One region of the Chromobacterium sp. INPA-IVC genome, then DNA from elsewhere that is predicted to be linked to it. Evidence: predicted binding sites of a transcription regulator. Region 1 holds the regulator's gene; the other holds the start of a gene.

Region 1 (11,664 bases):
GGTCCTGATGGACTGGCTGACCAACTACATCTGGCCCACCGAAGGCAAGCACGTCCACGACGATTTCGTATTCGACGGCTCGCTGCTGGCGATGGGCGAAATGATCCGCGGCGGCACCACCACCATCAACGACATGTACTTCTACAACGCCGCCGTCGCGCGCGCGGGCCTGGCTTCCGGCATGCGCACCTTCGTCGGCTGTTCGATCCTGGAATTCCCGACCAATTACGCCAGCAACGCCGACGACTACATCGCCAAGGGCATGGCCGAGCGCAGCCAATTCCTGGGCGAGGACCTGCTCACCTTCACGCTGGCGCCGCACGCGCCCTATACCGTATCGGACGACACCTTCCGCAAGGTCGTGACGCTGGCCGAGCAGGAGGACATGCTGATCCATTGCCACATCCACGAAACCGCCGAGGAAGTGAGCAACAGCGTCAAGGAGCACGGCCAGCGCCCGCTCGCCCGCCTGCAACAGCTGGGCCTGCTGTCGCCGCGGCTGATCGCCGCGCACATGGTGCACCTGAACGACGCCGAGATCGAGCTGGCGGCCAAGCACGGCATCTCCACCGCCCACAACCCGGCCTCCAACATGAAGCTGGCCTCCGGCATCTCGCCGGTGAGCAAGCTGTTGGCCGCCGGCGTGTCGGTGGGCATCGGCACCGACGGCGCCGCGTCCAACAACAAACTGGACATGCTGGCAGAAACCCGCCTGGCCGCGCTGCTGGCCAAGGTAGGCACGCTGGACCCGACATCGGTGCCGGCCGCCACCGCCATCCGCATGGCCACGCTGAACGGCGCGCGCGCGCTGGGCATCTCCGACAAGGTGGGTTCGGTCAAGGTGGGCAAGCAGGCCGACCTGATCGCCATCAACTTCGCCGAGCTGGAAACCGCCCCGGCATTCGACCCGATCTCGCATGTGGTGTACGCTGCCGGTCGCGAACAGGTCAGCCACGTCTGGGTCAAGGGCCGCGCGCTGATGCGCGAGCGCAAGCTGACCACTCTGGACGAAGGCGATTTGAAGGCCCGCGCCGGCGACTGGCGCAACCGCATCCTGGCAAAGTAAGAGCATGAGCAACGTAGACGAACACGAAATCGACAAATTCAGCCAGCTGGCACACAAGTGGTGGGACAAGGACAGCGAATTCAAGCCGCTGCACGAGATCAACCCGCTGCGCCTGGACTTCATCGACCGCCACGCGTCCATCGCCGGCAAGAAGGTGCTGGACGTCGGCTGCGGCGGCGGCATCCTGGCCGAGAGCATGGCGCTGAGGGGCGCGCAGGTGACCGGCATCGATCTGGCGAAAAAATCGCTGAAGGTGGCGCAGCTGCACAGCCTGGAATCCGGCGTGCCCATCGACTACCGCTGCGTGCCGGTAGAAGAGCTGGCGGCCGAGATGCCGGCCAGCTTCGATGTGGTCACCTGCATGGAGATGCTGGAGCACGTGCCTGATCCGGAAAGCGTGGTCCGCGCCTGCGCCACGCTGGTGAAGCCGGGCGGCTGGGTGTTCTTCTCCACGCTGAACCGCAACGCCAAGGCCTATCTGCTGGCCGTGCTCGGCGCCGAATACGTGCTGAACATGCTGCCGCGCGGCACCCACGAGTACGCGCGCTTCCTCAAGCCGTCCGAGCTGAGCCGCATGGCCCGCCACGCCGGCCTCGGCCTGCAGACGCTGAGCGGCATGGGCTACAACCCCATCACCCGCATCTACTCGCTGAACGACGATACCGACGTCAACTACCTGATGGCGACCCGGCGCTCTGCCTGAGCGCGGCGCATCCCCAAGGCCCGGCCCAGCCGGGCTTTTCTTTTTCTGCACGCTTGTTCCCGCCGGCTTGTGAAAAATGGCAGAAAACGCCCATGCCGCAAGTCAACACAACAAGAAAACATGCGTTTTAATCCTCTGGTTGATATCATAGCCGCCCTCAACGCCAACGCGCACAAGGCGCGCAAGCGAGGCGGCATGGCAGTGCCGCGCCACGCGCGCCCGGGCTGGATACAAACAGGCAGACAGACAGGATACTGCCGGACAATCCGGCAGAATGCCGTACAATATCAAGAGAACGAGAAAATCAATTTCCGGAGATGATGATTCATGACATTCAAGGCCAATGACCTCTTGACCGAGCAAATCGCCCAATACCTAGGCAGGCAGATAATCCAGGGCGAGATGAAGCCGGGCGAGCGGATCCAGGAGCTGCGCATCGCTTCCGAGCTGGAAGTGAGCCGCGGCTCGGTGCGCGAGGCCTTGCTGATTTTGCAGCGCCGCCACTTGGTGGACATCTTCCCGCGCCGCGGCGCGATGGTGTCCAGCATCAGCGCGCGCGACGTGCGCGATTTCTTCGACCTCTGGTTCCTGCTGCTGGACCGCGTGGTGCAGAACCTGGCCGCCGGCTGGCAGAACGACGACCTGGCGCGCTTCATCGAGCTGATGGCGTTGCTGGAGGAAGACAACCGCCGCGACGACCTGCAGGCCTTCTACGAGCACGGCATCGAATTCCTGTCGGCGCTGTACCGCCACGCCGACAACCGCTACCTGACCGACACGCTGATCGACATGCTGCCGCTGACCCAACGCTGCCTGTACGCCATCCTGCGCGCCGGCAAGAGCCAGATGGACAGCACCCACCAATTCCTGGAAAGCCTGCTGAAGACGCTGATCGCGCGCGACACCAGCCGCCTGAAGCAGATGATCATCGAATTCGGCCGCGACTACAGCCAACTCGCGCAAAGCGCGGCGGAGGCGCTGGAAGGCGGCGCCTGACATCCGCCCGATCGAATGAAAAAAGGCTGCCGACGGCAGCCTTTGCTTTGCGCGCCCCAGCGTCAGCGGCGGAGGTATTCTACAAAGGCGTAAGGCAGCCCGTCGGCGCTGACCGCGCGCTCGCGCGACATCTCGCGCCAGTCTTCCGGGTCGAAAACCGGAAAGTGGGCGTCGCCGTCGTAGTCGCGGGCGATCTCGGTCAGGCACAGCCGGTCGGCCAGGGCCAGAGCCTGGCGGTACAAGTCCGCGCCGCCGATCAGGCAAGCCTCTTCCACCGCGCCGGCCAGCGCCAGCGCCTCCTCCAGCGAGTGGGCGGCTTCCGCGCCATCCGCCCGCCAATCCGCCTGGCGGGTCACCACGATATTGCGGCGGCCCGGCAGCGGCCGGCCGATCGAATCCCAGGTCTTGCGGCCCATGATCACCGGTTTGCCCAGCGTGGTCGCCTTGAAATGCTTCAGATCCTCCGGCAGGCGCCAGGGCAGCTGATTGTCCACGCCTATGGTGCGGTTGGCGGCCATCGCCGCCACCAGCGTCAGCGTCGGTTTCCGCTTCATACCGCCACCTGCGCCTTGATGTGCGGGTGCGGGTCGTAGCCTTCCAGCTCGAAGTCTTCGAATTTGAACGCGAACAGGTCTTTCACCTCCGGATTCAGCTTCATCGTCGGCAGCGGACGCGGTTCGCGCGTTAATTGCAGCTGAGCCTGCTCCAGATGGTTGCTGTACAAGTGGGCGTCGCCCAGCGTGTGGACGAAGTCGCCCGGCTGCAGGCCGCATACCTGGGCCACCATCATCGTCAGCAGCGCGTAGCTGGCGATGTTGAACGGCACGCCGAGGAAGATGTCGGCCGAGCGCTGGTACAGCTGGCAGGACAGCTTGCCGTCGGCGACATAGAACTGGAACAGGCTGTGGCACGGCGGCAACGCCATCTGGTCCACCAGCGCCGGGTTCCACGCCGACACGATCAGCCGGCGCGAATCGGGGTTCTTTTTGATCATGTCCAGCAATTGGCTGATCTGGTCGATGTGGCGGCCGTCCGGCGCCGGCCAGCTGCGCCACTGGTAGCCGTAGACCGGGCCGAGGTCGCCGTTTTCGTCGGCCCACTCGTCCCAGATCGACACGCCGTTTTCCTTCAGATAGCGGATATTGGTATCGCCGGTCAGGAACCACAGCAGTTCATGGATGATGGAGCGCAGATGGCATTTTTTAGTGGTGATCAGCGGAAAACCTTCCGCCAGATCGAAGCGCATCTGGTAGCCAAACACCGAGCGGGTGCCGGTTCCGGTGCGGTCTGCCTTGTCGTGTCCATGTTCCAGCACATGGCGCATCAGGTCGAGGTACTGTTGCATGTGGGCGATTCCGTCAATAATCAGATTATTGTACCGCTAGCGGCGCTGCCGCGCGAGGCGCGGGGCTGGCCGAGACCGGCCGGCATACGCTACCATTCAGTTTAAAATCAAGACAAAAGCATTTATCTAAAGCGAGCCCATGGCAGAAGACTCAGACCTCGAACGCACTGAACCCGCGTCAGCCAAACGGCTGTCGATGGCGCGTGAAGACGGCAACATCCCCCGATCGCGGGAGTTGTCGACCTTCGCCGTCACCATGACCGGGGTCGCGCTGCTGATGGCGATGGGCGGCCAGCTCGGCCATGCGCTCGGCGAAATCATGCGCCACCTGCTCACCTTCGACCAGGCATCGGTGCAGAACACCGAGCCCGCGCTGATACGGTTCAAGGAAAGCCTGTTCCAGGCGCTGACCGCGCTGGCCCCGTTCTTCCTCGGGCTGGCGCTGGCGGCGCTGTGCGCGCCGCTGCTGGTCGGCGGCTGGAACATGAGCTTCAAGGCGCTGGAGCCCAACTTCGGCAAGCTGAACCCGCTGCCGGGCATCAAGCGCATCTTCTCGCTGAACGCGGTCACCGAGGGCGTGAAGGCGATACTGAAAAGCCTGCTGATCGGCGGCATCGCCACCTGGTACATCTGGAAGGAGCGCGGCGAGATCATCGGCCTGCTGTCAATGCCGCTGGAAGCCGGCATCCTGAAGATGACCGACCTGATGATCCGCACCTTCTTCATCGTCACCGCCGCGCTGATCCTGCTGGTGGCGCTGGACGTGCCCTACCAGCTGTGGAGCTACTACAAGAAGCTCAGGATGACCAAGGAAGAGGTCAAGCAGGAATACAAGGAAGCGGAAGGCTCCCCCGAGGTCAAGGGCCGCATCCGCCAGATGCAGCGCGAAGCCGCGCGCAAGCGGATGATGCAGGAAGTGCCCAAGGCCAACGTGATCGTCACCAACCCGACCCACTTCGCGGTGGCGCTGAAATACGACGACACCATGCGCGCGCCGCAGGTGGTGGCCAAAGGCTCGCTGAAACTGGCTGAAAAGATCATCGACACCGGCAAGGACAGCCGCGTGCCCATCATGCGCTCGCCCCCCTTCGCCCGGGCGCTGTATTTCCACGGCGAACTGGGCCAGGACATCCCGGCCCAGCTGTACGCGGCGGCAGCCCAGGTGCTGGCTTATGTGTTCCAGCTGCAGCAGTACCAGTCGGTCGGCGGCGTGGCTCCGACCTTCCCCGACCAGCTGGAGGTGCCCGACGAGCTTGACCCGTACAACAAACGTCCGCAAGATTCGGCGCCAGAAGAAAGCCGATAAGCCAGCATGGATTCCATTCTCCAGATATTGCGCAAACTGAAGATCACCCAGCTCGCGGGGCCGCTGCTCATCATCCTGATCCTGACGATGATGATCCTGCCGCTGCCGCCGGTGCTGCTGGACATCTTTTTCACCTTCAACATCGCGGTGTCGGTGATCGTGCTGCTGGTCGGCATCAATGTGCGCAAGCCGCTGGACTTCTCGTCCTTCCCCTCGGTGCTGCTGATCACCACCATGCTGCGGCTGTCGCTGAACGTCGCCTCCAGCCGGGTGGTGCTGCTGGAAGGCCATACCGGTCCGGACGCCGCCGGCAAGGTGATCGAATCGTTCTCCCACTTTCTGGTGGGCGGCAACGTCGCCATCGGCATCGTGGTGTTCATCATCATCACCATCATCAACTTCGTGGTGATCACCAAGGGCGCCGGCCGGATCGCCGAAGTATCGGCCCGCTTCACCCTGGACGCGATGCCGGGCAAACAGATGGCGATCGACGCCGACCTCAACGCCGGTCTGATCGGCGAGGACGATGCCCGCAAGCGCCGCTCCACCATCGCCGAGGAAGCCAACTTCTTCGGCGCGATGGACGGCGCGTCCAAATACGTGCGCGGCGACGCGATGGCCGGCATCATGATCATCCTGATCAACGTGATCGGCGGCCTGATCGTCGGCGTGGTCCAGCACGACCTGCCGGTGGGCCAGGCGGCGGAAACCTACACCCTGCTGAGCATTGGCGACGGCCTGGTCGCGCAGATTCCGGCGCTGATCATCTCCACCGCGGCCGGTATCGTAGTGACGCGCGTCGGCACCGACCAGGACATGTCGGAGCAGTTCCTCGGCCAGCTGTTCACCAAGCCTCAGGTGCTGTACATCACCGCGGCGGTGATCGGCATGATAGGCCTGATCCCCAACATGCCCCATTTCTCCTTCCTGCTGATCGCCGGCGGCCTGCTGGCGCTGGCCAGGGCGATGGAGCAGCGCGGCAAACAGAAGCTGGCCCGGGAACTGCAGGCCGCCGCGCAGCCGACGGCGGCGCCGGAGCAGCAAGCGGCCGAAGTGGGCTGGCACGACGTCCAGCACGTCGACCAGCTGGGCATGGAGGTCGGCTACCGGCTGATCCCGCTGGTGGACCGCACCCAGGACGGCGAGCTGCTGCGCCGCATCCGCGGCATCCGCAAGAAGATCGCCCAGGACCTGGGCTTTCTGGTGCCGCCGGTGCACATCCGCGACAATCTGGAAATCAAGCCCAATGCCTACCGCATTCTGCTCAAGGGCGTGGAGCTGGGCAAGGGCGAGGCCTTCATCGGCCAGTTCCTGGCCATCAATCCGGGCATGGTCAGCAAGGAGATCGCCGGCACCGCCACCACCGACCCCGCCTTCGGCCTGCCGGCGGTGTGGATCGACGCCGGCAAGCGCGAGGAAGCGCAGAGCCTGGGCTATACCGTGGTGGACGCCAGCACCGTGGTGGCCACCCACATCTCCAACCTGCTGCAGACCCACTCCGCCGAGCTGCTGGGCCGCGAAGAAGTCCAGGCGCTGATCGACCATCAGGCCAAGGAGTCGCCGAAACTGATCGAAGACCTGGTGCCCAAGGTGGTGCCGGTGGGCATCTTGCAGAAGGTGCTGCAGCAGCTGCTGTCGGAAGGCATACACATCCGCGATTTCCGCACCATCGTCGAAACTCTGGCCGACCACGTGCCTCAAAACCAGGACATCGACGAGCTGACCAGCGCGGTGCGCACCGCGCTGTCGCGGGTGATCGTCCAGCAACTGTTCCCGGGCGAGGCCGAACTGCCGCTGATGACGCTGGAGCCGCAGCTGGAAAACGTGCTGATGCAGGCGGTTCAATCGAAAGCCGGCGGCGGACTGGAGCCGGGTTTGGCGGAGAATCTGCTGTCAAGCGCGGCTCAGCAGACCGAGCAGGTGGAGATTCAGGGATACAATCCGGTGCTGCTGACGGCGCCGGGTCTGCGGCCGCTGCTCGCGCGTTTCCTGCGCCGGGCATTGCCGCAATTGCGTGTGATTTCGCATAATGAGATTCCGGACAATAAATCCATTCGTATAATTGCGGTAATCGGCGGCAGCAAGGGCTAAGGGCTAATCAATAATGGTGGTGAAAAAGTTCTTCGGGAAAACCACTCGAGACGCACTCAGGCAAGTTCGCGAAGAACTGGGGGCGGACGCCCTGATTTTGTCCAATCGCCCGACGATGGGCGGCGGTGTGGAAATCATGGCGGTGGCCGACGCGGACGTCGCCAACCTGGCCAGCACGCTGTCCACGTCCAGCAGCAAGCATCCGCCGCGCAACGCCCCGCCCGCGGTCAACCGGACGCAGCAACCCGCGCCGATTCCCCAAGCCAACGGCAGCGCGATGAACCGCGCCATCGCCCGCACCTACGCGATGCCGGTGGAGCCGCTGGAAAGCCCCGCCCCGCCCCGGCTGGAAACCGCGCCGCCGCGCGTGGAACCCACCTACGCGCCGCCGCAGCCCGTGGCCCAGCCGGCGATGCAAGCGGCCGTGCAGCCGGTACAGCAGGCGCCTGCCCGCGCCGCCCCGAGGCCGTCCGCGCCGGAACCCGCCGCGCCGCCGGCCAATGGCGAGGAGCAGGAACAGATGGCCCAGGAACTCAGACAGATCGGCGACGAGATCAAGCTGCTCAGAAGCCTGCTGCAAAGCCAGCTGGCCAGCTTCGCCTGGTCGGACATGGAGGGCAAGGCGCCCAACCGGCTGGAGCTGTTCAAGCACCTGCTGGCCATGGGCTTCTCCGCCCAGCTGATCCGCCAGCTGATCGAGAAGATGCCGGCGCAGTACCAGGCCGAGGTCGCGGTGAAATGGGCGCGCTCGGCGCTGGCCCACAATCTGAAATGCGCGGACGCCGACCGCGAGGTGATGGACCGCGGCGGCATCTTCGCGCTGGTCGGCCCCACCGGCGTCGGCAAGACCACCACCGTGGCCAAGCTGGCCGCCCGCGCGACGATGCGCTTCGGCGCGCAACACGTGGCGCTGATCACCACCGACAGCTACCGGATCGGCGCGCAAGACCAGCTGCGCATCTACGGCAAGATTCTGGGCGTGCCGGTGTTCTCGATCCAGAACGAGGGCGACCTGCAGCTGACGCTGGCCGACCTGTCCAACCGCCACATCGTGTTCATCGACACCGTGGGCATGGGCCAGCGCGACGCGCGCGTGCTGGCGCAGATCGACATGCTGCGCACCGCCGGCCGGCCGATCGAGCGGCTGCTGCTGCTGGCCGCCAACACCGACGGCCACACGCTGGAAGACGTGGTGAAGCGCTACCGCGGCGACGGCCTGTCCGGGTGCATCCTGTCCAAGATAGACGAGGCGGTGGCCCAGGGCCCCAGCCTGGACGTGATCATCCGCAACCGGCTCAAGCTCTACTACGTCACCAACGGCCAGCGCGTGCCGGAAGACCTGCACTCGGCCAACGCCGCCTTTCTGGTCGACCGCGCGATGCGCGCGCAGCAGATCGCCTCCCCGTTCGCGCTGCAGGCCGATGAAATGTCCATCATGCAGGCGGCGCAGGCCGGATGGCTATGAACGCCATGCAGGACCAGGCCGCCAGCCTCCGCCTGCTCGCCGCCCAGCGGCAGCGCGCGCCCAGCTTCGCCTTCATCGGCTCCGAACACTCCGGCACCAGCACGGTGGTGACCGAGCTCGCGCTGGGCCTCGCCTACGCCGGCCTGCGCCCCATCATGGTGGATTGCTGCCTGGGCCAGGTGCAGACCCGCCGCCTGGGCGTGCCCACCACCGCCACGCTGGAAAGCCAGGTGGTCAGCGTGGGCGGTCTGGACGAAATGATGGTGGTGTCGCGGCAAGGCGTTCAGTTGATCAATCTCTATGCGCAGCCCGAGCAACGCGCGCTATTCTCCACCCAGCTGTGGCTGCGGCTGGGCAGCGAATTCGGCGCGCAGGAGCGCGACGCGTCTGCGCTGCTGATCGACGCGCCCGACCCGGTGCGCGACCCGATACCGGCCAGCGTCGCCGATAATCTGGTTTTGGTGTTAACGCCGGCAGCCGATTCGCTGACTGCCGCCTACGCTAATATCAAGCGCCTGGCCAGCCGCTACGGCCGCCAGCGCTTCAACGTGCTGGTCAATCGCGCGCGGCATCTGGAAGAAGCGCACGAGCTGTTCACCCGGCTGTCGGCGGTCACCAGCGAATTTCTGACCGTCTCGCTGCGCTGGGTAGGCTTCGTGCCGCAGGACAACGCGGTGCGCCGCAGCCAGACGCTGCACCGGCCGCTGATGGAGGCCTTCCCGGACAGCGAGGCGGCGATAGCCTTCTCGCAGCTGTCGGCGGTGTTGCCGCAGTGGGACGCGCCGGAAACCAGCCGCGACAGTACCGGATACATGGACTTGCTGATTGCCGCCTCGCGCGATTGGGCCGAGGCAGATGGAGCCAAACCCTTATGACCTTTCCGTCCTTCCGCCGATCGGGCTATGCCGCAGCAGCCCCCAGCGTCGAGATCGACGTGGAGGCCTATACCCCGCTGGTGCGCAAGCTGGCCAGCATCATGATCGCCCGTCTGCCGGCGTCGGTGGAGCTCGGCGACCTGGTCCAGGTCGGCATGATCGGCCTGATCGAAGCCGCCCGCCAGTTCGATCCCGCCCAGGGCGTGCAATTCGAGACTTTCGCCAGCCAGCGCATCCGCGGCTCGATGCTGGACGAGCTCAGACGCGAGGACTGGCTGCCGCGCCAGGCGCGCCGCAACTCCCGCCAGATAGAGGAAGCGATCTCCAAGCTGGAGCAGCGGCTGGGCCACTCGCCGCTGGAGTCGGAAATCGCCGCAGAAATGGGCATTGAGCTGGAGCAGTACCAGGAGATGCTCGGCGACTGCAAGGGCACCACGCTGCTGCATTTCGAGGATTTCAACGGCGGCGACGACGAAAGCAGCCACAATCCGGTGACCAATGTCGCCGACGAGGATTCGCCCGACCCGCTGGCCACCTTCTCCGACGACAGCTTCCGCCAGCAACTGATCAGCGCGATCAAGTTCCTGCCGGAACGCGACCAGTTGGTGATGGCGCTGTACTACGAACAAGAACTGAACCTGAAGGAAATCGGCGCGGTGCTCGGCGTTACCGAATCCCGCGTCTGCCAACTGCACAGCCAGGCCATCGCCCGTCTGCGCGCAAAATTGAAAGACTGGCTGTAAGGGAAGACCTCGCGCCGGGTCTCAGACCAGATCGATAACGGAACCTTTTTGTGGACAAGATCAGTCTTATCGCCATTGTAATGGGCCTGACCGCCATCATCGCCGGCCAGGCCATCGAAGGGGGCAGCATCGGCTCGCTGATGCAGCTGACCGCCTTCATGATCGTCATCGGCGGCACCACCAGCGCGGTGATGCTGCAAAGCACGCCCAAACAGTTCATGGCCGGCCTGCGCATGCTGCGCTGGATATTCCGCCCGCCCAACTTCGACCACGAGAAAATGATCCGCGAGGTCATCAATTGGAGCCAGACCTCGCGCAAGGGCGGCCTGTTGGCGCTGGAGGGCCTGATCGCCACCCAGCGCGATCCCTTCACCAAGAAGGCGATGCAGATGCTGGTGGACGGCACCGAGCCGGACACGCTGCGCGCAGTGATGGAAGTGGAAATCAGCATGTTCGAGCACGCCCGCAAGCAGGCGGCCCGCATCTGGGAGTCAGCCGGCGGCTACGCGCCGACCATGGGCATCCTGGGCGCGGTGCTGGGCCTGATCCACGTGATGGAAAACCTGTCCGACCCGGCCAAGCTGGGCGGCGGCATTGCGGTGGCCTTCGTCGCCACCGTGTATGGCGTCGGCTCGGCCAACCTGTTTTTCCTGCCCATGGGCAACAAGCTCAAACACCTGGTGGCGTCCGAAGTGGCAATGAAGGAGCTGGTGGTCGAAGGCGTGGTGGCGATCGCCAACGGCGAGAACCCCCGCATCATCGAAAGCCGGCTGCGCGGCTATCTGGCGATGCACGAGTAATCCCCCTTGATTTAAAAAAAGGAGCAGGCGCCACCGCCCGCTCCTTTCTCATCTACAACGTCACCAGCTCCCTATCCGGCTTGCGCAGCTCGCTCTCCAGCAGCTTGTAGTAATCGAGATCGAAAGCCGGCTCGCCCTCCAGCGCGCCGCCATTGCGGCGGCTGCCCAGATAGCACCAACGGTCGAACAGGTGCTCCACCACATCGCCGCACACCTCGTCGCGCTCCGCCACCGCCACCGCGCCCTCGAACGGCCAGGGTTTGACCTTGAGCCG
Region 2 (11,664 bases), on a different contig from region 1:
GTCCTTCAGATGGGATTCGTAGAACAGGCCGCTCTGCTTGACGTCCTGCTGCAGCTGCTTGGCCACCTGAGCCGGCGGCTGCTGGGCGACATCCAGCTGCAAAGGCTTGCCGGCGGCACGGGCGGAAGTTCCCGACTCGTCCGCCGCAGCGGGTGCCGAGGACGTCAGCAGCGCGGTCAGATAACGCGATGCCTGGCTGAGCTTCACCGCGACAGAACCGTCCTGCGGCGCGGCGGCGGCGCCATCCTTGCCGCTGTCCAGCAAGGCGAAGGTCAGCGACGGCTGCAGCGACACCACTTTCAGATTGAGGGTATCGCCGGAAGGATTGGCCCCTTGCGGGAGGCTGAGCGTGAACAGCGCATTCTTGATCAGCACCGCCAGCTGGTTATTGCCCAGTTGATCGGCCACCTTGGCGGTCAGCAGTTCCCCCACCATCAGCGACGGCAGCTTGGACGGCTGGCTGAGCGCCTCCAACAGCCGCGAGCCGTCTATCGAAGTCCTCAGCTGATTGGCGGTTGGCGATGAGCCCTGCGCGCTGACGGGAAGGTTGGTGGGCAGCGATGGAATCATGAAGTCGGGCTGTTACGGTAAAGGGATACGATCAATTCCGCCTCGCTGCGGGAGATGCCGCAACGCGAAGCCACTTCGGAAGCGGTCAGGCCCTGGCGGATCATTTCTATCGCCTGATTATACGGACTCAATCCGGGATCGCCCTGGTTGCGGTGCTCCGCCCTCGATTGCAGCCGGGAAACGTCGCGCTGCAAGGCGCTGATCTGGTGCTGCAACTGATCCAGATACAGGGAGGTCACGCTGTCGCGCTTGCTTTCCAGTCTCTGCAGCCGGCCGTACAAATAGACGACCGCTGCCGCCAGCGCGAGCCATAACAAGACCATCAGATAAGGGAAGAAGGCGCCGGACATGGAAATTGCCCCCAGGATGAGATCCGCACTGACTTAAGTGTATGGCGAAATACGGCGCAACCCAAGCCAAAACCAGGCGCTTGAATGCTGCCCGCGCTCATCCCTTGTATTGGCGGCGAAGCTTGGAACTCTGGCTCAGCGTGCGCAACTCGCTCTTGACCTGGCCAGCCCAGGTGGCCAGCTGCCGCTGGGTTTCTTCACGCACGATCAGCACTCTGCGCAGGGTCTCGCGCTGCTCTTCGCTCAGACGGTCGCGCTCTTCCGCTGACTCCAGCTGCTTCAGCAACTGCTGCACTCCGGACTCGCTCCGGCCATGCAGCTCGGTGAACTTCGGATGATCGCGCTTGGAGGCTGCTTCCAGCATCTGTCTGCTCAGTGGCTCCAGTTCATCGATCAAGGCCGGCAGGCCGCGCTTTGCCTTGGGTCCCGCCATCGCCGTCATCCTTCGCTCTGGCCTGCCGCCTGCTGTTGCGCCGCGCCGCCTCGGTCCACTTGCTGCCAAGCGGGAAGAATGGTTTCCAGCAGGCCTTTCACCTCGGCAAGAATCTCTTTGTCATTCTTCAGGCTGGCTTTTGCCAGCCTGAGTTTCATATACAGGTACAGGTCGTTCAGATTGGATGCGGCATCGGAAGCCTGGTCCAATTCCAACGCGACGCGCAGGCCTTCCAGGATATCAACCGTCTTGCTGATCATCCGGGCCTTTTCCTCAAAACGGCCGCCATCGATCGCCGTAGCCGCTGAAGCCAGGGCCTTGATCGCGCCCTCGTACAGCATCACAACGATTCCGACCGGACTCGCCCCATACACTGCAGTCTTCAAGGCGTCGTTGGCGTACGCCTGATTGAACTGCTTGAGCATCCGAGAATTCAGCATGGGTCACCTTCAACTATTGCGGGCGGACGATCCGCAAACCCCGTCCGCCCATTTCAACTTATTTGCTGGAAATCATATTGAACAGGCTGTTGGAGCCAGACTGCATTTGCGCCAAAGTCTTGTTCAAATTCGTGTATTGCTGCAACAGCTGCGATTGCTTGGTATCCAACCGAGACTGCAATGAGCTCTGCAACTGGGTTTCGGTGCTCACTTTCGACCTGATGGTCGCCTTGCTGGTCTCGATCACGCCGCTCGGTCCGAGCATGCTGTTGATTTCGTTGTTGAAACGCTGGGCGAAACCGGTATTGGCGCTATTGCCGAACAGATTGGTCACCGCCTGCTTGTCTTTCTGCAATGCATCGTTGAATGCGGTCTGGTCCAGCTTCAGCGTGCCGTCCTTCTGCAGAGAAATGCCGACTTGCGCCAGGAAAGCGTAAGACTTGACCGGGTCGACGCCTGCCACTGGCGTGCTCAACACCTGCTGCAGCCGGCTCTGTATATCCAATACCGACGCGTTGCCTTTCATCGCTCCGCTGCGGGCCGCCTTCACATCGCTGACCACCTGATTGTAAGCGTCGACGAAAGACTGCAAATTCTTGCCCACCCCGGCGCTATCCGGCGACATCGAAACGGTGAATTCGCCGGCTTTGTATAGATCGATCTCGACCCCGGGCACTGCGCTGGACACCTTGTTGCTGCCCGCCGTGATCGCGACGCCATTCACCGTCAGCTTGGCATCGCCCGCGGCGCGGGACTCAGCTCCCGCAGCCGCGCTTTGCGACAGCCCTGCCAGCGTTGAGCCAGTGGTGGAGCTCGAGTCGCTGCTGCCGGTGCCGGCTACGATCTTGAACGCGTTGTCCGTGCCGGAAGAGGCGGAGTTCAGCACCAGCTTATATTCGCCCTTGTTCTGGACGACCGTAGCGTTGATGCCGATGCCGGCCGCATTGATCTTGTCGTTGATCGTCTGCAATGAAACGGTGTCGCCCGGATTGTCCCTCAGCTTGACGGTCTGCGTCTTGCCGTTGATCTGGAACGAAATCGTGTCCGGCGCGCCGCTGACCGCGGCCTTGGAGTCCGTGATCGGGTTGCCGCCTGATTGATCGAACACCAATTGCCGGCTGGTGGCCAGATTGTCGACCTTGATCTGGTAGGTGCCGGCGCTGCCGCCGGTGGTCGCCGTGACGGCACCCATCGAGGCATCGCTGACCGAGGCCTTGAAAACCTGCAGGAAACGACCGGAAGACAAGCTGGACAGCGCTGTCTGCAATGCAGACAGGGAGGAGCTTAGCTTGCCTACCGTACTGAGTTGGGTGTTGTATTGGTCGGCCCGCTTCTGACTCGCGTTCAGAGGCTGCCTTTCTATCATCATCAGCTGGCTGACGATGCCCTGTACATCCAATGCGCCCACGGAACTGGTAATGGCTGTCATGTTATCCCCATGTTATCGCCGCATCGGGACAAAAAGATCAGGCTTTGTCCTTCAGCAATAGGCCCTTGAAGTCGCCGATCGCCTTGGCGATGCGCAACGCCTCTTCGGACGGAATTTGACGGATGACCTTGTTGTTTTCCTTGTCGACCACCTTCACCACGGTAGCGCCGGTGTCTTTGTCGACGGAGAACTGCAAGGAACTGCTGTAAAGCGCCGCCGTGTTGTTGAGCTGGCTGACGGAATCCTGCAACTGCTTGCTCAACGACTGCTGCTTCTGCTGCGAATCGGCGGTCGACTGCTGCTGCTGGCTCTGCCCAGCCGCTGCAACAGCTTGAGTCGTATCGGCCAGAACAGGCTGGCTCTGGTCGTTGGATGAGGCCTGATTCAACTCTACCAATTGCTGACGGGGTACCGGAGCGGCCGTCGTCGGCGCGGCTGGCGATAATACGGAAGGGATTTGCATGATTACGCTCCTCATGGCCACAGCTCCGGCTGCCCAACCGGAGCTGTGACTGGCTTTACCATCAGTGTACTACTGTTATTGCAGCAGCGTCAGGGCGGCCTGGGGCAGAGTATTCGCTTGTTTCAGGATAGACGCGCCAGCCTGTTGCAGAATCTGGTTCTTAGTCAGGTTAGCCGTTTCCGAAGCAAAGTCCACATCCACGATCCGGCTATTGGCCGCAGTCAGGTTTTGCACGTAGTTCTGCAAGTTGGCCACAACCGCGTCAAACCGGTTCTGCACCGAGCCCCAGGTAGAACGCACCGTGGAGATTTCCGCGATGTCCGAATCCAGAGACGACAGGATGGCGGAAGCGCCCGACTGGGTGGTGATGTTGATCGTGCCGGTGGCCGTCAGCGCCGAGCTGTAGCTACACAGCACGCCCGCGGAGGTCATGTCTACCGACGAGATCGAAACCTGGTTGCTGCTGGCGCCGGACGAACCCACCTGGAAAGTCAGCACCGCGCTACCGGACAACAGCTGAGTGCCGTTGAACTGGGTGGTTTGCACGATACGCGAAATTTCCTGGGTCAGCTGGTCCACTTCGTTTTGCAGCTGCGAACGGTTAGTGTTGCTCACCGAGGCGTTCGAGGACTGCACCGCGATTTCACGGATACGCTGCAGGTTGTTGGCGATCTGGCCCAACGCGCCTTCAGCAGTCTGGCCTACGGAAATACCGTCGTTGGCGTTGCTGATCGCTTGGTTGTTGCCGCGGATGGCCGAAGTCAGCGTCTGCGAAATCGCCAGACCGGCGGCGTCGTCCTTGGCGCTGTTGACACGCAGACCAGAAGACAGGCGAGCCAGCGACTGCGACAGCGACATCTGCGAATTATTCAGGTTCAGCTGCGCTTGCAGCGAGGATATATTGGTGTTGACGGTAATAGCCATGATGACTCTCCTGGTGCTTTGTGTGGGCAAAAGAGCTTGCTTACACAACTTATCGACCGAGGAGATCTGAACTTTATGGCCAAAGTGTGAATTTTCACACTTGACGCATTGGCAATTACCGAATCACGCCTATTCCATCCCGTTTCCCTTCATCTTCAACATCCCCATCAACCTGGTTGCCGGCCCGAAACCCGAGCCGGCAACCACCAAAGCCCAGCCTTATTGCAGCAGCGCCAGCGCGGCCTGCGGCAGCGAGTTGGCCTGCTTCAGGATGGAGCCGCCGGCCTGCTGCAGAATCTGGCCCTTGGTCAGATTGGCGGTTTCCGACGCGAAGTCCACATCCATGATGCGGCTGTTGGCCGCGGTCAGGTTCTGAGTGTAGTTGCCCAGGTTGGCCACCACCGCGTCGAAGCGGTTCATCACCGAGCCGAAAGTGGAGCGGACGTCGGAAATCTTGGCGATATCCTGAGTCAGCAGGTTCAGCGCCTTGGCCGCGCCGTCTTGCGAGGTCACGTCCACGGTCTTCACCGCCGCCAGATTGGCATTGAAGGAATGCAGGCCGCCGCTGGCGCCGATGGTCGGATTGGCGTTGCTGAATGTGGTCTGGGCATCCTTGGCGGCATCCATTTTTGTCCTGGCATCATCCAAGGCACTCTTAGCAGTCGCCTTGCCTGTGGCATCCGCAGCCTGCCAAGCCTTGTCGGCATCGTCCACCGCCTTGCTCTTGGCGGCGAGATCGAGATCCAGATAGGATTTTTGCGCATTCAACGATTTGCGCTTCATTTCATCGGCAGTCGCCTGGGTCACGCCAGCATTCGGCTTGCCGGTAGTTGCATCGGCAACGGCTTTGTATGCCGTATCCGCGTCGGTCGCAGCAGTCTTGGCGTCGGCAGCGGCCTTGGTCAGGTCAGCGGTGGAGCCAGAAAGGGTGTTAGAGGTCGACTGGGTCAAATCCACGGTCTGGATGCTGATCTGGTTGTCCGCCGCGCCCTGGGAGCCCACCTGGAAGGTCAGCGTCGCGCCGCCAGCGAGCAGCTTGGTGCCGTTGAACTCCGTGGTCTGGATGGTGCGGGAGATTTCCTGGGTCAGTTGGTCCACTTCGTTTTGCAGCTGCGAACGGTTAGTGTCGCTGACGCCGCCGTTGGCCGCCTGCACCGCGATTTCGCGGATGCGCTGCAGGTTGTTGGCGATCTGGCCCATCGCGCCTTCCGCGGTCTGGCCGACGGACACGCCGTCGTTGGCGTTGCGCATCGCCTGGTTGTTGCCGCGGATGGCGGAAGTCAGGGTCTGGGAGATGGCCAGACCGGCGGCGTCGTCCTTGCCGCTGTTGATGCGGAAACCGGAGGACAGGCGCTGCAGCGACTGGTTCAGCGACATGCTGGAATTGTTCAGGTTCAGTTGCGCCTGCAACGAGGACAGGTTGGTATTGACGGTGATTGCCATTTGATTCCCCTTGTCGGCCCAACGGCCGGAATAAATTCGTGCCCGATGTCCCAAAAATCGGCCGAACAAGGGAAATGCTTATGAAAATGGTATTATTACCAAAGAATTCCATTAAAAATGGAAATTGGAAAAGAAAATGGCCCCGAAGGGCCATGAAATAGACTGCGGCTTTACCTAGCCATGCAATACCTGGAACCATTCGTCGTAATGGTCTTCCAGCCAGTAGTCTTTATCGAACCAGGCCCTCAGCGCATCGCCCTCCCTCGCCAGCGCGTCCAGATCATGCGTCCGCGCGCGGATCGCCTCGATCCAGGCCTCTGCCCGGTTGGGCAGCCGGCATACCGGCGCGTCATTGGTCTGATACGGATAAATATCGGTGCAGACCACCGGCCAGCCCAGCACGCCGTACTCCAGCAGCCGGAGATTGCTCTTCGCCTCGTTGAAAGGATTGAGCTCCAGCGGCGCCACCGCCAGGTCCAGGTTCAGGCTGGCCACTTTCGCGGCATAGTCGGCGAAGGGCACCGCATGATGCATCTCGGCCACATAGGGACGGAACTGCGGCAAGCACATGCCCATGAATACCCAGTCCACCTCCTTGTGAGTCGCGAGGATCACCTCGTAGATCAGCTCCAGGTCGCCGCGGTGCTGGCCCGCGCCGACCCAGCCGACCCTGGGCTTCTTGCCGGCGCGGCGTTCTGATTTCAGACCGCCCCAGACGCTTCTGCGCAGCCGGTTCGGCGCGACGGTGACCTTGCCCACCATGTTCTGGATGAAATCGGCCAAAGGCTGGGTGGACACCACCGCCGCGTCGCACAGTTTCAGCACCCGGCGCAGGCGCTGCTTCGCGTCCGGGTAGTGGCGGGACCAGTGGTCGTACAAGCTGCTCTTCTCCGGCACGCCGCCCACCAGATCGTCCAGACCGAACACGATGCGCAAATCCGGAATGTACTTGCGGTAGGCATCCATCGTTTCATAGAGATAATCGCTGATGCCGGTGTGCAGCAACACCGTATTCGGCGATTGCCGGGCCAACTCCACCACCGTGGGGATGCCGGCCGACGGCTGGTGGATCTCGCCGTCCAGCTTGCCTTTTTCCTGCAACACGGACAACGGCTGGCTCAAGCGATACTCGCCGCTGCCGCCCGGCACCGGCACGCCCAATACCCGCTTGCGGCCCGGCAGCTTCGCGTCCCAGGCGACGATGCGGTCAGACTCGATCGCCACCCGCTTGGTGCGCAGCGACAGATGGCGGTTGAAGCCGGGGTCGTTCGCCATCACCGGCAGCCAGCGCTCCAGCATCGTTTCCATCTCTTCGCGCTCACGCACCGCCGCTTTCAGGGCGGGACGCGGATCGGTGGTGACGCGGCCAATGCTCTTGGCGTGGTGGTGGTACAGCACCACGAACGGGTTGTAGACGTTGCGCAGGCCGACAGCCTGGACCTTCAGGCAGAAATCGACGTCGTTGAAGCACACCTGCAGCCGCTCCTCGTCCATGCCGCCCACCGCGTCGTAAATCTGCTTCTCCACCATCAGGCACGCCGCGGTCACTGCCGAGTAGTTCTGCATGGTCAGGCTGCGGTTCAAATAGCCCGGATACAGATAATCCATATCCTCGAAAACATGGTCAGCCACCGAATACATGCCGCCCGGCATGCCCAGCACGATGCCGGCATGCTGCACGCGGCCGATCTCCGGATACAGCAGGCGAGCGCCCACCGCGCCGACGCCCGGCTGCTGGGCGGTCGCCAGCAAACGCTCCAGCCAATGGGAAAACACCACCTCGGTGTCGTTGTTCAGCAGCAGCAGGTATTCGCCGCGGGCCTCGCGCGCGCCAAGATTGCACTGCGCGGAGAAGTTGAAGGGCGCGGCATAGCTGAGAATGCGGATCCGTCCCGGATACAGGGCCTGCGCCTTCTCGTAGAACTCGAAGGTTTCCGGATCCTGGGAATCGTTGTCGACGATCAACACTTCGAAATTCTGGTAGCCGGTGATGCCGAACAGGCTGCCGAGGCAGGGCTCCAGGCACTCCAGCTTGTCCTTGCTCGGGATGATCACCGACACCAGCGGCGAGGCCAGCAGCTGGTACTCGTAGTAGAAGGTTCCCGGCACCAGGCCCTCATCCACCGACGCCGGCAGGCCGCAACGGCTGATATGGCTCTCCAACGCCACCCGGCGGGAGGCATTGCCCAGGCCATCCATCTTGGGGTCTACCCATGGCAGCGACACCAGCACATCATCGATATGGCCGATCGCGCCGCGGTCCCAGTTTTCGTACACGCGCAGCAGGGCATCATAGCAATGCGCGCGCGGATAGGGCTGTATGCCGCCAAGCTTGGCCAGGACTTCCCGATTGAACGCCACCGCGTAGCTGGCGAAATCCATCGACCGCAGATATTCCGGCGAAAAATCCGGCAGGAAGGACGGACGGAAACGCTTGCCCATCGGCGACACCACATCGTGGTCGCAGTAGATCGCGCCGTACTCCGGATGCGCGTGGATCTCCTCGCCCAGCCGCGCCAGCGCGTTGGGCTGCAGACGAGCGCCGGCCGGCAGCAGCATCACCCAGTCTGACGGCACGTCGGCGATGATGCCATTGACCACCTCGGCGACCTGCTGCTCATTATCCATGCTGGCCACCTGCACCCAGCCTAGATTAGGGCTGCTGCTGAACACCGGATCCGGTTCCGGCGCGTCGGACACCACGATCAGCCGCCAATGGCGGTACAGCAGGTTTTCCATCGCGGTGAAGCTTTCCGACAAGCGCGTCAGGCGGTCGGCCGGCGCCAGCAGGATAAGGTTGAACACCGGCACCTGTTTCCAGGCCATCATCATCCGCTCCGCCAGCTGCTCGGCATGCACTTCGCGGATCTGGCGGCGCTTCACCCACTTGCGATAGGCCTTCAAGCCATCCACGTCGTTTTCCGCCAGCGCGTAGGTGACGACGCGGCCCAATTGCGTCAGCGGCTGAGGCTTGAGCTGCTCGGGCAGCAGCGCGGCGTACTGGGACAGCAAATCGCCTACCCGTTGCTCCAGCAGGCGGTTCTCCAGCACGTGGCGCCGCGCCGCGGCGGCTTGGCTGGCGCGCAGCGCGGCATCGTCGATCAGCTTGCTGACTCCCGCTACCCAGCCTTCTTCGGTGTTGTCCACCACCGTCGCCAGTCCGGTCTCCTTCAAATCGACATAGGCCGAGACATCGGACACCACCGCGGCGGCGCCGACCAGCGCGTACTCCAGCCACTTGATGTCCGACTTGTAATCATTGAATTCGCTCTTGACCAACGGCGCGACGCCGATATCGATCTTGAGCTTGGCCAGTTCGGTCAGGTATTCGTTGTAGGTGACGAACTCCGGCACCTTGCGCACATCCTTGATGCCGACGAAATCCGGCGGCACATCGCCCCAGAACACGAACTTCACCTGCCCGGCGTATTCGTGATAGATCCTCAGCAGCGCCGACGAAATCATCTCCACGTCTTTGGCATGGGTGCTGGTGCCGGCAAAGCCGATGGTGATCTGGCCGCTGTGTGGCAGCGGCTCCACCACCCGCTCCGACGCCAGGCAGTTCTGGAACACGAAGACCTTGTCGTTGTAAGGCCGGACTTTTTCCGCCAGCGTCTCGGTCGACACCGTCACCAGCGAGCACTGCGGCAACAGCCATTCGATCCCCTTGAACGACGGTTCGCAGATGCCGTACATCACATGCTGCTCGGACATGTCCAGCAACCAGTCGTCCACTTCATAGACGATAGGCTTGCCCGACTCGACGATCATTTCCAGCAGCGGGCGGAATTCCGGATAGGGGAACAGACGCTGAACGATGAACATGTCCATCGCCTCGACAAAGTCGCGATCCTCCTTGAAGGGATATACGCCCTCGTAGCTGTGATCGGCCTGATTCTTGAAATGATAAGCCTCCAGCACCGGAGACATCAGGCAAAGCGGATCGCCGAGCCTCAGTTTGTAACAGGCGGCATCCTGCAGGTCTCGCGTCAGAACGCCGACGCGTGGTTTACGGGGTTGTTTTTCCACGTTGTTTTCCTGTGATTTCATGGCTGAGGCTCGCTAGGACATGGATGAATCCGACCACTCCAGACAGCATAACAGATCGTGCCCTGGCCGCGCCGGCAGCCGCCGGGTCAGTCGTCCGCCTTGCAGGCCTTAAAGGCAAAACATGGAGCGAAACCGCGCATTGCCTGCAGTTTCGCTCCATGGGTCCGGTCATCCGACCGGGTTGTTTCAAGCTGAAGCGGCGATGATTTGGGTATCGTCGGCGGCGATCATTACCGGGGAGACCAGCACTTCCGCCAGCAGGCCGTAATGCTCGTCCGACCAATCGTCCGGATTGATGCCCTCCAGACCGAAGATCCAGGCCCAGCGCCCCCAGAACGGATTCTTGATCGATTCCAGATAGCTGGCGTAGTGGAATTCGGCCTCTTCCGCCCGTCCCCATTCCCGGTAGCACTTCGCCAGATAATAGTGCGCGAGCGCATGATCGCTCTTCAGCCGCAATACGTTCTTCAGCCCGCGCTCGGCCCAAGCGTAGTTGCCGCAGCGGATGTCGTAGTTGTGGACGAAGTTGAGATCCAGGTTCATGAAATACTGGTATTCCTGGATGAACTCGGCGCTGAAGTCTTCGGTATTGATGACCGCGGTCCGGTAGTCGGAGCCCAGATCGTTGATCTTGATGTAGCCCTTCTCCTTGGAGATGTCGTGGATCTCGCTGCCGACGATGGGGCTGGCGCAGGCGATGTTGAACCAGTTGGAGGCGATCTCCCGCAGATTATGCCGCGCCTCTTCCAGGTCTTCCTTGGTCTCGCCCGGCATGCCGATCAGGATGTTGGTGTTGGTGTAGATGCCGAGGTCGCGGCAGTCCCTGGCCACCCTCTCGGAGATCTTCATCTTCAAAGGTTTCCGCATCTGCTTCTTCAGCACCTTCTCGCTGCCGCTCTCCACCGGCAGCACCAGATGGCGGACGCCGGCGTCCCAGAAGGCCTCCAGCATCGGACGGTCCAAAGCGTACAGCGTCAGGCCATTCTGGTAGACGGAATGCAGCTTCAGCGACTTCACGATCTCCAGGATCTTGTACACCCGGTCCGAGTCAGCCATCAGGTGATCGTCCTGGAAAATGACCGTAGCCGCGTCGTACTTCTCCACCAGACGGGTGAAGTCCTCCTGCACGCGCGCCAGCGAGTGGTAGCGCATCGAGCGGCCATGGGTGCGGTGCGAGGCGCAGAAGGTGCACAGGAAGGGGCAGCCGCGCGAGGTCATCACGTGGAAACCGCGGGTCTTGTCCAGATTGTGGTAGGACGCCACCACCTGGTTGATCTCATGCTTGTCGATGTCGCACAGGTCGTAATCGAAGAACGGGATTTCATCCAGATCGTCGATGAAGTCGTGCTTGGGGGCGAACAGCTCCGCGCCCATCACTTTGCCCCGGGTGATCCAGGTATCCGAATTGGCCAGGAAGGCGCGCGGGTCGTCCGACTCCAGCAAATGCAACATCGGCTTCTCGCCCTCGCCGAAGCACAGGCCGTCGAAGAAAGTGCAGCCCATGTCGCGGTAGATCTGCTCGTAGCTGTTGGTCGGGATATTGCCGCCGCCGATCACGATGC

The links. Region 1 encodes FliA, which starts transcription of late flagellar genes. Its sites were predicted from a motif close to GCTAAAGNTNNNNNNNNNNCNGCCGATAAT; they were not measured.
Region 2: the regulator FliA is predicted to act here: its motif matches at 4,658-4,687, upstream of ACX17K_RS09420 (flagellin N-terminal helical domain-containing protein).

The regions. Positions count from the first base shown of each region.
Region 1 covers NZ_JBTNLS010000010.1:145,031-156,694, reverse strand. Annotated here, with positions in the region: gene ACX17K_RS19535 (TRZ/ATZ family hydrolase) at 1-1,066, shown strand, start outside; gene ubiG (bifunctional 2-polyprenyl-6-hydroxyphenol methylase/3-demethylubiquinol 3-O-methyltransferase UbiG) at 1,071-1,769, shown strand; gene ACX17K_RS19525 (GntR family transcriptional regulator) at 2,097-2,765, shown strand; gene ACX17K_RS19520 (dihydrofolate reductase) at 2,828-3,319, opposite strand; gene ACX17K_RS19515 (thymidylate synthase) at 3,316-4,110, opposite strand; gene flhB (flagellar biosynthesis protein FlhB) at 4,250-5,416, shown strand; gene flhA (flagellar biosynthesis protein FlhA) at 5,423-7,507, shown strand; gene flhF (flagellar biosynthesis GTPase FlhF) at 7,521-8,972, shown strand; gene ACX17K_RS19495 (MinD/ParA family ATP-binding protein) at 8,963-9,847, shown strand; gene ACX17K_RS19490 (RNA polymerase sigma factor FliA) at 9,844-10,590, shown strand; gene ACX17K_RS19485 (flagellar motor protein) at 10,641-11,390, shown strand; gene ACX17K_RS19480 (exonuclease domain-containing protein) at 11,443-11,664, opposite strand, start outside.
Region 2 covers NZ_JBTNLS010000004.1:356,798-368,461, forward strand. Annotated here, with positions in the region: gene fliK (flagellar hook-length control protein FliK) at 1-570, opposite strand, end outside; gene ACX17K_RS09395 (DUF2802 domain-containing protein) at 567-920, opposite strand; gene ACX17K_RS09400 (flagellar protein FliT) at 1,018-1,353, opposite strand; gene fliS (flagellar export chaperone FliS) at 1,359-1,778, opposite strand; gene fliD (flagellar filament capping protein FliD) at 1,852-3,222, opposite strand; gene ACX17K_RS09415 (flagellar protein FlaG) at 3,260-3,685, opposite strand; gene ACX17K_RS09420 (flagellin N-terminal helical domain-containing protein) at 3,761-4,609, opposite strand; gene ACX17K_RS09425 (flagellin N-terminal helical domain-containing protein) at 4,829-6,052, opposite strand; gene ACX17K_RS09430 (glycosyltransferase) at 6,227-10,081, opposite strand; gene ACX17K_RS09435 (B12-binding domain-containing radical SAM protein) at 10,289-11,664, opposite strand, start outside.